3 regions of the Ensifer sp. ENS09 genome follow, and region 1 is predicted to be linked to each of the others. Evidence: predicted binding sites of a transcription regulator. Region 1 holds the regulator's gene; each other region holds the start of a gene.

Region 1 (4,152 bases):
CGGCAAGTCGACCTTCCTGCGCACGCTGAACCGCATGAACGACACGATCGAGAACTGCCGCGTCACCGGCAAGATCACGCTCGACGAGGACGACATCTATGACCCGACGATCGACGTCGTCGAACTGCGCGCCCGCGTCGGCATGGTCTTCCAGAAGCCGAACCCGTTCCCGAAGTCGATCTACGACAACGTCGCCTACGGTCCGCGCATCCACGGACTTGCCCGCACCAAGGCCGATTTTGACGAAGTGGTCGAGACCAGCCTGCAGAAGGCCGGTCTGTGGAACGAGGTAAAGGATCGTCTGCAGGAGCCGGGCACTGGCCTTTCCGGTGGTCAGCAGCAGCGCCTCTGCATCGCCCGTGCGGTCGCCGTCAGCCCGGAAGTCATCCTGATGGACGAGCCCTGCTCTGCGCTTGATCCGATCGCGACGGCCAAGGTTGAAGAGCTCATCCACGAACTGCGCACGAACTTCACGATCGTCATCGTGACCCATTCGATGCAGCAGGCCGCCCGCGTTTCGCAGCGCACCGCCATGTTCCACCTCGGCAATCTCGTCGAGGAGAACGACACCGACAAGATGTTCACCAATCCGGATGACCAGCGCACCCAGGATTACATCATGGGCCGCTTCGGCTGAGGCCGCATAAGGCTGCAACAGTAACTGCAAAGCGCCCGTAAGGATCGACGATCATGTCCATGCATATCATGTCCGCCTATGACGAAGAACTGAAGTACCTGACGCGCCGCATCTCGGAGATGGGCGGTCTCGCCGAGCAGATGGTCGCCGAATCCGTTCGCGCGCTGGTCAATTCCGACCTCGCTCTCGCACAGAAGGTGATCTCGGACGACACCGTTCTCGACGACGCCGAGCGCCAGATCGGCGAGAAGGCGATCGTCACCATCGCCAAGCGCCAGCCGGTCGCCGCCGACCTGCGCGAGATCATGGGGTCGATCCGCATCGCCTCCGATCTGGAACGCGTCGGCGACCTTGGCAAGAACACCGCCAAGCGCGTGATCGCGGTTGCCGGATCCGGCATTCCGCGCAAGCTCGCCCGCGGCCTGGAGCACCTGGCAGAGCTTGCTCTCGTCCAGCTCAAGGAGGTGCTCGACGTCTACGCTTCGCGCTCGCCTGAGAAGGCCAACAGCATCCGCGAGCGCGACGAGGAGATCGATGCGATCTACACCTCGCTGTTCCGCGAGCTCTTGACCTACATGATGGAAGATCCGCGCAACATCACGCCCTGCACGCATCTTCTGTTCTGCGCCAAGAACATCGAGCGCATCGGCGACCATGCGACCAATATCGCTGAGACGATCTATTACATGGCGACGGGCGCCCAGCCGGAAGGCGAGCGTCCGAAGGATGACACCACGTCGACGCTGGGCTCGGTCAACGACTGAGCGCCAAGCGCGCCGCAAGCATGCATGCCCTTTGAAATCTGATCCGGTCGCGGCTTCGGTCGCGGCCCCGAGTTCCTGTATCTGAAGCACGCGGTTTTCGCCCCGCCTTTGAAATCGGCGGATGTGCTCCAGATTTAGAGTGTCTGAGCGCCGGCCGGGCCGATGAGCCCAAAGGCCGCCCGCGGTAAGGAGACGTTACCTGATGTTGCCAAAAATCGCCGTAGTCGAAGACGAAGAGGCGCTGAGCGTTCTGCTGCGTTACAATCTGGAAGCCGAAGGCTTCGACGTCGACACGATCCTCAGGGGCGACGAGGCGGAGATCCGGCTTCAGGAGCGGCTGCCCGACCTGCTTATCCTCGACTGGATGCTGCCCGGTGTTTCCGGCATTGAACTTTGCCGTCGGCTGCGCCAGCGTCCGGAGACCGAACGTCTGCCGATCATCATGCTGACGGCGCGCGGCGAGGAAAGCGAGCGCGTCCGGGGTTTGGCGACCGGCGCCGACGACTATGTGGTCAAGCCCTTCTCGACGCCGGAGCTGATGGCGCGCGTCAAGGCGATGCTGCGCCGGGCAAAGCCCGAGGTGCTCTCGACTCTGCTTCGCTGCGGCGACATCGAACTCGACCGCGAGACCCACCGCGTTCATCGCCGCAGCCGCGAAGTGCGCCTCGGCCCGACCGAGTTCCGTCTTCTGGAGTTCCTGATGTCCTCGCCGGGCCGCGTCTTCTCTCGCTCGCAGCTTCTGGATGGCGTCTGGGGGCATGACATCTATGTCGACGAGCGCACCGTCGACGTGCATGTCGGTCGTCTGCGTAAGGCTCTGAACTTCTCGAACATGCCCGACGTCATCCGCACCGTTCGCGGCGCCGGCTATTCGCTCGAAAGCTGAGCGGTCTGAAAGTCGCCAACAAAAAAAGGGGCCGATCGGCCCCTTTTTTTGTTGATGCTGTCCGGCTTCTTAGCGGGCCCTGCGGCGCTCCCCCGACGGCTGGTAGGCCAGCCGCGCATGGAAGGTGCAGTAAGGCGAGGCTTCCGGGGAATCGTTGCCGCAGAAGTGAAACTCTTCCTTCAGCGGGTCGCCGATCGGCCACTTGCAGGTGCGCTCGGTGAGCTGGGTCAGCTCGAGGCGGCGCGACATCGGCACGACAACGTCGGTCCGGGTGCTGAAATCCTGCTCGGCAACGAGATCGACTTCGATTTCTTCCTTGAGAACGACAGCGCCGGCCGCGCGTGCAACCGGGCGGGTCGAAACGCGCGAAGCGTAGTTCGGCGCGCGCGGTGCCGAAGTCGGGCGCTTCGGACGGGCCGCCGTCGTGGTGCTGCCACCGGCCTTGGCGCGACCCGGCAGGCTCAGGCGGTGAACCTTGCCGATGACAGCGTTACGGCTGACGCCGCCGAGCTGTGCCGCGATCTGGCTTGCGCTCAGGCCCTCGGACCAAAGCTTCTTCAGTTTCTCCACCCGCTCGTCAGTCCAGTTCATTTCTGCACTCTCCGTTCTCAGCGTTGGGGATGGCAGAATCCCTCACCGCACCCCGGCTGAGCCCCGGGGTTGCAAACGCGATAACTCTTTTGGTGACTAGGTCCGCCGCATGCGTCTAGTAATTGAATGTTAACGTACTGACCGCTGGACTCTGTGGCAAGAGTCCCGGGAATCAGGCCGAATCGATTTCGTAGTTTTCCCCAACTTGCTCGGCCAGCGTTGCATTTTTGCAAGCCCTCCCGGACGATTTTTCTGCTGCCAGGAATCGACCCTTCATGTTGCGCTGCAAGGCTTGGTTTTGTTGACATTGCACCGCGAAATGGGAATAGTGCCTGCGCCGCCGAAAGGCGGCATTTTTGATTTTTATCGGCCCGCGTGAGGCGCGGGATCGATGTCGATCTGGAGTGAAGGAGAGCCTCGCATGACTGCAACAACGCCGCTTTACGATACCTACATGCGCGCGCCGTTGCGTTTCGAGCGAGGAGAGGGCGCCTGGCTGATCGCTGAAGACGGCACGCGTTATCTCGATTTCGGTGCCGGCGTTGCCGTGAACTCGCTCGGCCACGCGCATCCCCACCTCGTCGACGCGCTGAAGGCGCAGGCCGACAAGGTTTGGCATCTGTCCAACCTCTATGAGATTGCGGGCCAGGAAAGCCTCGGTCGCCGGCTGACCGCGGTGACCTTTGCCGACAAGGTGTTCTTCACCAATTCGGGTGCGGAAGCGCTGGAATGCGCCATCAAGACGGCACGGCGTTACCACTTCTCCAAGGGTCACCCGGAGAAGTTCCATGTCATCACCTTCGAAGGCGCCTTCCACGGCCGCACGATCGCGACGATCGCCGCCGGCGGTCAGCAGAAGTACATCGAAGGTTTCGGGCCGAAGGCGCCGGGCTTCTACCAGGTCCCGTTCGGCGATATCGCTGCCGTGAAGAATGCGATCACAGAGGAAACTGCAGCGATCCTGATCGAGCCGATCCAGGGCGAGGGCGGCATCCGCCCGGCGACCAAGGAGTTCATGCAGGAACTGCGCGCGCTCTGCGACGAGTTCGGCCTGCTCCTGATCCTCGACGAGGTTCAAACCGGCGTCGGCCGCACCGGCAAGCTGTTTGCCTATGAATGGGCCGATATCCGTCCGGATATCATGGCGGTCGCCAAGGGTATCGGCGGCGGCTTCCCGTTCGGCGCGTGCCTGGCGACCGAGGAAGCCGCATCTGGTATGGTGGCGGGCACGCATGGCTCCACATATGGCGGCAACCCGCTGGCCATGGCCGTCG
Region 2 (4,152 bases), on a different contig from region 1:
CCGCCTTGTTGGCGAGCAGGCCTTCCAGCTTGCCCAGTAGGTGCGCACCATGACCACGACCACACGATTGAACCCGATGGAAATGGACGCGATCGCGAGCCGCCATCCCGAGCTCCTGAAATCCTCGACCTCGCAGCGCGTGCGCACGGCCGCAATCACCGGCGGCGTCATCGTCTATCTCATTTTCAGCTGGTGGTTCTTCTCGATCGGCCAAGTGCTCGGCAACGCCAACTGGGGCATTGCAGGGACCTACCTTGCCGACTGGGTTTCCTACGAGGTGCGCCCCGAGATCCACGTCGCCCCGGACCGGACGATGAGCCTCAACTATCAGCGCAATTCGCCGCTTGGCCCCAATCCCGATCCTGACTGGGTGGAACTCGACAAGGAGACGGTGACCCGCAAAGTCGAGATACCGGCATCGACGACACAGACAGCAAAGCCGAAGGCCAGTTCGTCCTTCAGCTTCATGACGCCCGGCTCGGCCTTGGGTTCCACTACAACGCCTGAGGCGGAAGCGCGTGTCGAAACCCGGACGGAAGAAGTCCTGACGCGCGTCGTCGTCACCTACAACCGCTCGACCAGGATCGAGATCGCCGATGGCCTGGTAAAGGCGACCCATGGTGGCGACACGCTTGTCATGGCCGTCGACGGCGCCGACACGGTGCGGCCGCAAGGCGCACTTCCGGCCTGGGCGACGCAGAAGCGGCCAGGTGAAAAGATCGTGCTTGCCTTCGGCGCCACCGGCTGGGCGGAAGTCGAAGGCGACGAGGTTTCCGTCCGAAACCGCTTCTTCGGTTGGGCGAACTTCCTCTTCGACACCAACTCGCCCTTCTTCGGCAAAAGCTACGGCGAGGTCGCCTCGCTCATCGCCTCCGGCGAGCGCATCGATCCGGCCCGTTCCAACCTGTCGCTTGCCTGGAACAACATCCTCTATAATGCCGAGTGGCAGCATCTCGACGTCTGGACGAAGCTGCTACAGACCGTCGTTATGGCCTTCGTCGGCACGCTCTTTGCGTCGCTGATCGCCTTCCCGCTCTGCTTCCTGGCCGCCCGCAACATCACCCCGAGCTTCCTGACCAACCAGATGGTCAAGCGCTTCTTCGACTTCCTGCGATCGGTGGACATGTTCATCTGGGCACTGTTCTTCACCCGCGCGTTCGGCCCCGGACCGCTTGCCGGCATCTCGGCGATCTTTTTCACCGACACCGGCACACTCGGAAAACTCTACTCCGAAGCGCTGGAAAACATCGACGACAAGCAGCGCGAGGGCGTGAAATCGGTCGGAGCGACGCCGCTTGCGGTGCAACGCTTCGGCGTGCTTCCGCAGGTGTTGCCGGTCTTTGCCAGCCAGGCGCTCTATTTCTGGGAATCGAACACCCGTTCGGCAACGATCATCGGCGCCGTCGGCGCCGGCGGCATCGGCCTCAAACTCTGGGAAGCGATGCGTACCAATTCCGATTGGGAAAATGTCGCCTATATGGTGCTTCTGATCTTGCTGGTTGTCTTTATTTTCGACAGCATCTCGAACGCGTGCCGTTCGCGCCTGATGGGCAGCAAGGCACATTGACGACAGCCAAGCATTTGCGTGTCCGCCATCATGATGTTGTCATGGAAATCGGCTAGCTGCGCATCGCATCCCGCAAACAATCGACCCGCCGCCCAGGCGGGCCGGTCGCTACAAGAAAGTGAAGACCGTGCGTTATGCCATCTATTTCGCGCCGCCGGCGGACAGCCGGCTGTCGCAGGTCGCCTCCCGTTGGCTGGGGCGCGACGCCTTTACCAGCGAAGACCTCACGCTTCCGACAATCGCCGGGATTGACGAAGAGACGCAACGCGCACTGACGGCCGACCCTCGGCGCTACGGTTTTCACGGCACGCTGAAAGCGCCTTTCGAACTTGCCGAAGGTCGGGACGAAGGCGAGCTTCTAAGTATTTTCGAGTGCTTTGCCGCCGACCTCGACCCGTTCGAGGTCCCCGAGATCGTGCTGCACCAGTTGGGCCCGTTCTTCGCTCTCGTGCCGTCCGCGCCTTGCGCCGACTTGCAGGATTTGGCTGAAGACGCCGTCCACCGCTTCGACCCGTTCCGTGCGCCGCTGTCGGACGCCGACTTTGCCCGCCGCAATCCAAACAGCCTGCCGGAACGACAGAGACGCTACCTCAGAGAATGGGGGTATCCTTATGTTTTCGAAGAGTTCCAGTTCCACCTGACCTTGACCGGCCCGGTGCCCACGGAAACCAGCGGCGTGATGCGTACCGCGCTCGAAACCACCTTTGCCGAACATATCGGCAAGCCGCTTCACGTTACGTCAGTCGCGCTTTTCGTCGAACCGGAGCGCGGCGCACCCTTTACTGTCCGCTCCCTGCTGCCGCTCGGCAGCGACACCCAACGAAAGATCGCATGAGATGAGCAAAGAACAGGTTTTGACCAACGCCCGCATCGTCCTCGAGGATAGCATCCTCGATGGTTCGGTGCTGATCCGCGACGGCAAGATTGCCGACATTTCCGAGGGCACGGTTGCCAGCGGCGAGGACTTTGAAGGCGACTATCTGATCCCCGGCCTCATCGAGCTGCACACCGACCACCTCGAAGCCCACTACTCGCCGCGCCCAGGCGTGCGCTGGCTGAAGATCGCGGCAATCCAGGCCCATGACGCACAGGTGGTCACCTCCGGCATCACCACGGTCTTCGACTGCCTGCGTCTTGGCTCCGACGAGGATGGCGGCTTCCAGAAGGGCGAGATGCGCAGCATGGCCGACGCGCTGGCCCAGGCCAAGGAAGAGGGTCGCCTTCGCGCCGATCACCTGATCCACCTGCGCTGCGAAGTTTCAACGTCCGACGTGCTCGATCACTACGAGGACTTCCAGAACGATCCGCAGGTCAAGCTCGTCTCGCTGATGGACCATGCGCCGGGCCAGCGGCAGTTCCAGACGATGGACCAGTACACGCTCTACTACAAAGCCAAGCGCGGCTTCTCGGACGAGGAATTCGCGCGCTTCGTTGAGCGGCAGCAGGCATTGTCGGCAAAGTATGCCGGTCCGCACCGCACCGCGCTCGCCGGGGCCTGTGCGGCCCGCGGTATCACGATCGCCAGCCATGACGACGCGACCGTCGACCACGTCGAGGAATCGATCGGCTTCGGTATCAAGCTTGCGGAGTTCCCGACGAGTTTCGAGGCCGCCGAGGCGTCGCACCGCGCGGGTCTCAGCGTGCTGATGGGTGCGCCGAACATCGTGCGCGGCAAGTCGCACTCCGGCAACATCGCCGCCCGCGATCTCGCCGAGCGCGGCGTGCTCGACGTGCTGTCGTCGGACTATGTGCCCTTCAGCCTGATTCACGCCCCCTTCGTGCTCTCCGACGAACTCGACGCCGTCGACCTGCCGAAAGCAATCGCCATGGTGACGTCGACGCCGGCGCGCACCGTCGGTCTCGATGACCGCGGTCGCATCGCGGTTGGCCTTCGCGCCGATATCGCCCGCGTGCACCGCAAAGAAGGCATCCCGGTCGTGCGCTCCGTTTGGCGCGAAGGACGGCGTGTCGCATGAGCGCGACCGAAAAGGGCGGCGCGCTCGTCGTCGTTGTCGGACCGAGCGGCGCCGGCAAGGACAGCGTCATGGGCTTTGCCGCCCGGCACTTTGCCGATTGTCACGACGTGCATTTCGTCCGCCGCGTCATCACCCGTCCGTCGGATGCCGGCAGTGAAGTGCATGAAAGCGTCTCGGAAGACGAGTTCGTCGAGATGCAGAAGGACGGCGCCTTCGCCGTCTTCTGGGATGCGCATGGGCTGAGATACGGCATCCCCGCCGTCGTGCTCAGGAATGTCAGGGACGGCATGACGGCGATCGTCAATGGCAGCCGCGGTGCCCTGCCGGCGTTCCGCGAAGCCTTCGGTGAGATCGCCGTCGTCGTTGTTACAGCCGAGACGCCGGTGCTTGCAAAACGACTTGCCGAGCGCGGTCGCGAGAGTGAAGAGGAAGTTTTGCGGCGCCTCAGCCGCCAGGCGCCTGACGTCACCTCGGGCCCCGATGTCAGCGTCATCGACAACAGCGGGCGCCTCGACATTGCCGGAAACCGCTTCGTCGAGGTGGTCGAACGGCTGCGCGCAAAGGTGGATCACGCGGTTTAGCGTGATCCACCTTTGCGGCCCGGCAGGC
Region 3 (4,152 bases), on a different contig from region 1:
AGCGCCGCCGAAGTCGAGTGGTAGTGCCCATCCGGCTCGTAGGGCGGCATGAGATTGGCGACGTTGCGCACGACAAAGAGTTCGCCAGGGCCGCTGTCGAAGATCGTTTCCGGCGCAGCGCGCGAGTCGCAACAGGCAATGACCATTGTCTTCGGCTTTTGCCCGGTTTCCGCCAGCGCCTTGTAGCGTTTCTGCTGTTCGCTGAAGCGACCGTTCATGAAATTGTGGTAGCCGTTCAGAAGATAGTCCGGAAAACGCTGCTGCTGCTTGTCCATCGATTGCTCCGCTCGTGCTTCAAGGCGGCATGGCCGGCTTTCGCCCACCCGCACCTCCGTCATGAAAATGATCGCGATCTAAAATTCAATCCACGATGCCATAGGGTGGCGGTCCGTGAACAGCTTCTTCACTTGCGCCGCATCTGATTCGGATGAACCAGCCGGCGCATCTGCACCATCGCCATGGGCGTCGAGAGGCTCGACGCGTCCTGCTCGATGGTCAATTCATCTGCGCCGCGCTTGACGCTCCGCGCGATGATCTCAAATACGCTCGCCGTCGCCATCTGCAAGGCGCGTTCCTCTGAGAGTCCTTCAAGGATCCGGGCGAGAAACACCGCCGCCAACAGGTCACCCGTGCCGTTCGGCGGGTTTTCGACCAGACGATGTTCGGCAAGCAGCGCGTGGTTGCCCGAAAGAAAGAGATTGCCGGTCCCGCCGCTCATCATCGGTACGGCGGACGTGACCAGCACGCGGGCCGGACCGAGGCCGAGCGCCGCGTCGAGGATCGCCGTGTTCGTCTCCAGCGTCGCGCCAGCGAGCCAGGCAAGCTCGTAGCGGTTCGGGGTCGCAAGATTTGCAAGCGGCAGCAGGCGGTCGCGAATGGCAACCGCCGTGGTTTCCGGCAAATAGAGACCACCGGCATCGCCGACCACGGGGTCGCAGGCATAGATCAGCTTGGGATCGCGCTCCTTCAGCGCCGTCACCAGCCGCGCCACGGCTTCCGCCTGTCCCGCCGAGCCGAGGTAGCCCGAAAGCACGGCGCGCACCTCTCCGGCCCAGGGTGCTGCAATAAGGTCATCGATCACCGCCCCGAAATCCTGATCGGAAATGGCGATCCGCGTCGAGGGGCCATGACCCGGATGCCAGGGGAGGATGACGGTCGGCAGGGCCCAGACCGGATGCCCCAGGGTCTCCAGCGCGAAGACCACGGCCCTGTTGCCCACCTTGCCGCGCACGACATGGCTCGAGATGACGATGACGGCGCCGGGCAGGGAAGGCATTTCGGGCATCGACCAGTCCAATCCTACGATCTCGAAACTCTGTTCACCCGACTGTCACCGCCCTGTCAACAGCCGATGGCAGATAGGCTCCGGAGAAGCCTCTGGCGTTTTCGTGCTTTTTCTTCGATTTTCGAGCAATTTTCGCGAAATTACCTTCGATTTAAATGGATTTAAGCTGTTTTCACGTGAAATTCTCCGATTTTGGGCTCGATTTTGCCGAAATCAGCGTAAAAAGCGGTCGCCATTAGCCATGGTTCTGATAGGGTTTGGCCTATCATGAATGGGAGAGACTTCATGGGCGTGAAATACAATCCGAAGCGGGACAGACACATCGACGCAGCGAAGGCGGCCGCCATCAAACTGGGCGTCGAGGCGCTGGCGCCGGAGATCCTCTTCGGTGGGGCCAGCAACGATGACCTCGATCTCTATTCGGCGGACATGCTGGCGCTGACCGCAGCCCATGCGGCTCGTGAACTCGCCCGCTGGGATGGCGGCAAGCCGCAGGTTTCGGTCGAAGCCGTCGCCGGCATCGTGCCGGGTGGTACCGAGGTATCGGTCATCGCCGTAACCGAACGCAACATGCCGTTCCTCTATGACTCGGTCATGGGGGAAATCACCAGCACCCACCGTGACATTCACCTCGCGATCCATCCCATCCTGGTCAAGGAACCGGGCAAGCCGGCAAAGCTCTTCGATCCGGAAGAGGAAAGCGATCCGTCGCACCGCGTCAGCCATATCCAGATCCACCTGACCAAGCTTGCGCCCGTCGAGGCGGAGCAGCTCAGCAACCGCATCCGCGACGTGCTGGAGCAGGTCCACCAGACCGTGCACGACTGGCCGGCGATGACGACCTTGCTCGATCAGGCCATGTCGGAACTCGAAACCTACAACGCGACGCGCAAGAAGAGCGATCGCGACGAGGCGCTCGCCTTCCTTCGCTGGCTGCGAGACAACAACTTCACCTTCCTCGGCATGCGCGAATACACCTACTCGGGCAAGGGCGAGAAGGCAGCCGTCGAACGCGGCAAGGGCAGGGGCCTCGGCATCCTCTCCAACCCGGATGTGCGCGTTCTGCGCCAGGGCAAGGACGCGGTGCTGACCACACCTGAAATTCTCGCCTTCCTCGATGGCCCCGATTTCCTGATCGTCACCAAGGCCAACGTCAAGTCGGTCGTCCATCGCCGCGCCTACATGGACTACATCGGCGTCAAGCGCTTCGACGCCGATGGCAACGTCGCTGGCGAGTTGCGCATCGTCGGCCTGTTCACCTCCTCGGCTTACACCCGCCAGGCGGCTGAAATTCCGCTTCTGCGCCACAAGATCGAAAAGATCGTCGATCACTTCGGTTATGATCCGCAAAGCCATTCCGGCAAGATGCTGGCCAACACGCTGGAATCCTATCCGCGCGACGACCTGTTCCAGATCGATGTCGGCCTGCTGGCCGCCTTCTGCGAACAGATCAACGAGCTCGGCGATCGGCCGCGCATCCGCGTGCTGCCGCGTATCGACCATTTCGACCGCTTCGTGTCGGTCATCGTCTTCGTGCCGCGCGAGCAGTACGATTCGGATGTTCGCGAAAAGATCGGCGACTATCTGAAGACGGTCTATGACGGCCGCGTCTCCGCCTACTACCCGGCCTTCCCGGAAGGCGGCCTTGCCCGCGTCCACTTCATTATCGGCCGCTCCGCCGGCAAGACGCCGCGCATTCCGCAGGCAAAGCTCGAAGAGGCGGTTCGCGGCATCGTCACCCGCTGGATCGACCGGTTCGACCTGCTTGCCCGCAAGGACGGCATCGAACTCGATGTCGACAATGCCTACCAGTCGTTCTTCACGCCGGCCGAAGCCTATGCCGATCTGGCCGACATCGCGGCGTGCAAGGGCCCGGATCCGATCCGGATCGAGTTCTATCACTATCCCCGTACCGTTTCGCGGGCCGATACCGCCGAGCTCAAGATCTTCCACGCCAGCGAACCCGTGTCGCTGTCGCGCCGCGTGCCCTTGCTTGAAAACCTCGGCTTCCGAGTGATCAGCGAACAGACCTACGACATCGGCGTCAACGCCCATGGCGAAGAGAAGCGCAAGGTCGTGCTCCACGACATGGAACTGATACATCGTGACGGCCACGCGCTGAACCTTGAAAAATCCGGACCGGCGCTCGAAGAAGCGTTCCTGGCCGCCTGGAACGGCACGACCGAGGACGACAACTTCAACCGGCTGGTCCTGCTTGCGGGCCTCAACGCCCGTGAGGTGACGGTGTTGCGCGCCTATGCCCGCTATCTGCGCCAGGCCGGCATCACCTACTCGCAGGGCTATATCGCCGACACGCTGAACAAGTATCCGGCGATTGCCGCCGACATCTTCAAGCTGTTCGTGACCCGCATGGATCCGAAGCTCGAGGAAAAGCCGCGCGCCAAGAAGTGCAACGCGCTGCTGTCGGCGATCGAGGACGCGCTCTCGGCCGTTCCGAGCCTCGACGAGGACCGGATTCTGCGACGCTACGTCAACGCGATCGAAGCAACGCTCCGGACCAACTACTTCCAGCATGACGCCGACGGCAAGCCGCGCGCGGTCCTCGCCTTCAAGCTGGACCCGAAGCAGCTCGACGGCCTACCGGAACCGCATCCGTTCCGCGAAATCTTCGTCTACGGCACCGAGGTCGAGGGCGTGCACCTGCGCTTCGGCAAGGTCGCCCGCGGCGGCCTTCGCTGGTCGGACCGCGCCCAGGACTACCGCACGGAAGTGCTCGGCCTCGTCAAGGCGCAGCAGGTGAAGAACGCCGTTATCGTGCCCGTTGGCGCCAAGGGCGGCTTCTATCCGAAGCTGCTTCCGGTGGGCGGCACCCGCGACGAGGTCTTCAAGGCCGGTACCGAAGCCTA

The links. The regulator PhoB, encoded in region 1, activates phosphate uptake and scavenging genes when phosphate is short. The targets are predictions, from matches to a motif close to TGTCATNNANCTGTCAT.
Region 2: a site for PhoB is predicted at 1,594-1,610, ahead of IB267_RS22885 (DUF1045 domain-containing protein). Genes of this name have one in related genera too.
Region 3: a site for PhoB is predicted at 1,329-1,345, ahead of IB267_RS32195 (NAD-glutamate dehydrogenase). Genes of this name have one in related genera too.

What each region holds. Positions count from the first base shown of each region.
Region 1 covers NZ_JACVBP010000002.1:959,406-963,557, reverse strand. Annotated here, with positions in the region: gene pstB (phosphate ABC transporter ATP-binding protein PstB) at 1-637, shown strand, start outside; gene phoU (phosphate signaling complex protein PhoU) at 688-1,401, shown strand; gene phoB (phosphate regulon transcriptional regulator PhoB) at 1,604-2,287, shown strand; gene IB267_RS12765 (GcrA family cell cycle regulator) at 2,357-2,878, opposite strand; gene IB267_RS12760 (aspartate aminotransferase family protein) at 3,300-4,152, shown strand, end outside.
Region 2 covers NZ_JACVBP010000004.1:547,133-551,284, reverse strand. Annotated here, with positions in the region: gene phnE (phosphonate ABC transporter, permease protein PhnE) at 1-40, shown strand, start outside; gene phnE (phosphonate ABC transporter, permease protein PhnE) at 50-1,567, shown strand; gene IB267_RS22885 (DUF1045 domain-containing protein) at 1,695-2,402, shown strand; gene IB267_RS22880 (alpha-D-ribose 1-methylphosphonate 5-triphosphate diphosphatase) at 2,404-3,543, shown strand; gene phnN (phosphonate metabolism protein/1,5-bisphosphokinase (PRPP-forming) PhnN) at 3,540-4,124, shown strand.
Region 3 covers NZ_JACVBP010000010.1:6,222-10,373, forward strand. Annotated here, with positions in the region: gene IB267_RS32185 (carbonic anhydrase) at 1-275, opposite strand, end outside; gene pdxY (pyridoxal kinase PdxY) at 404-1,285, opposite strand; gene IB267_RS32195 (NAD-glutamate dehydrogenase) at 1,571-4,152, shown strand, end outside.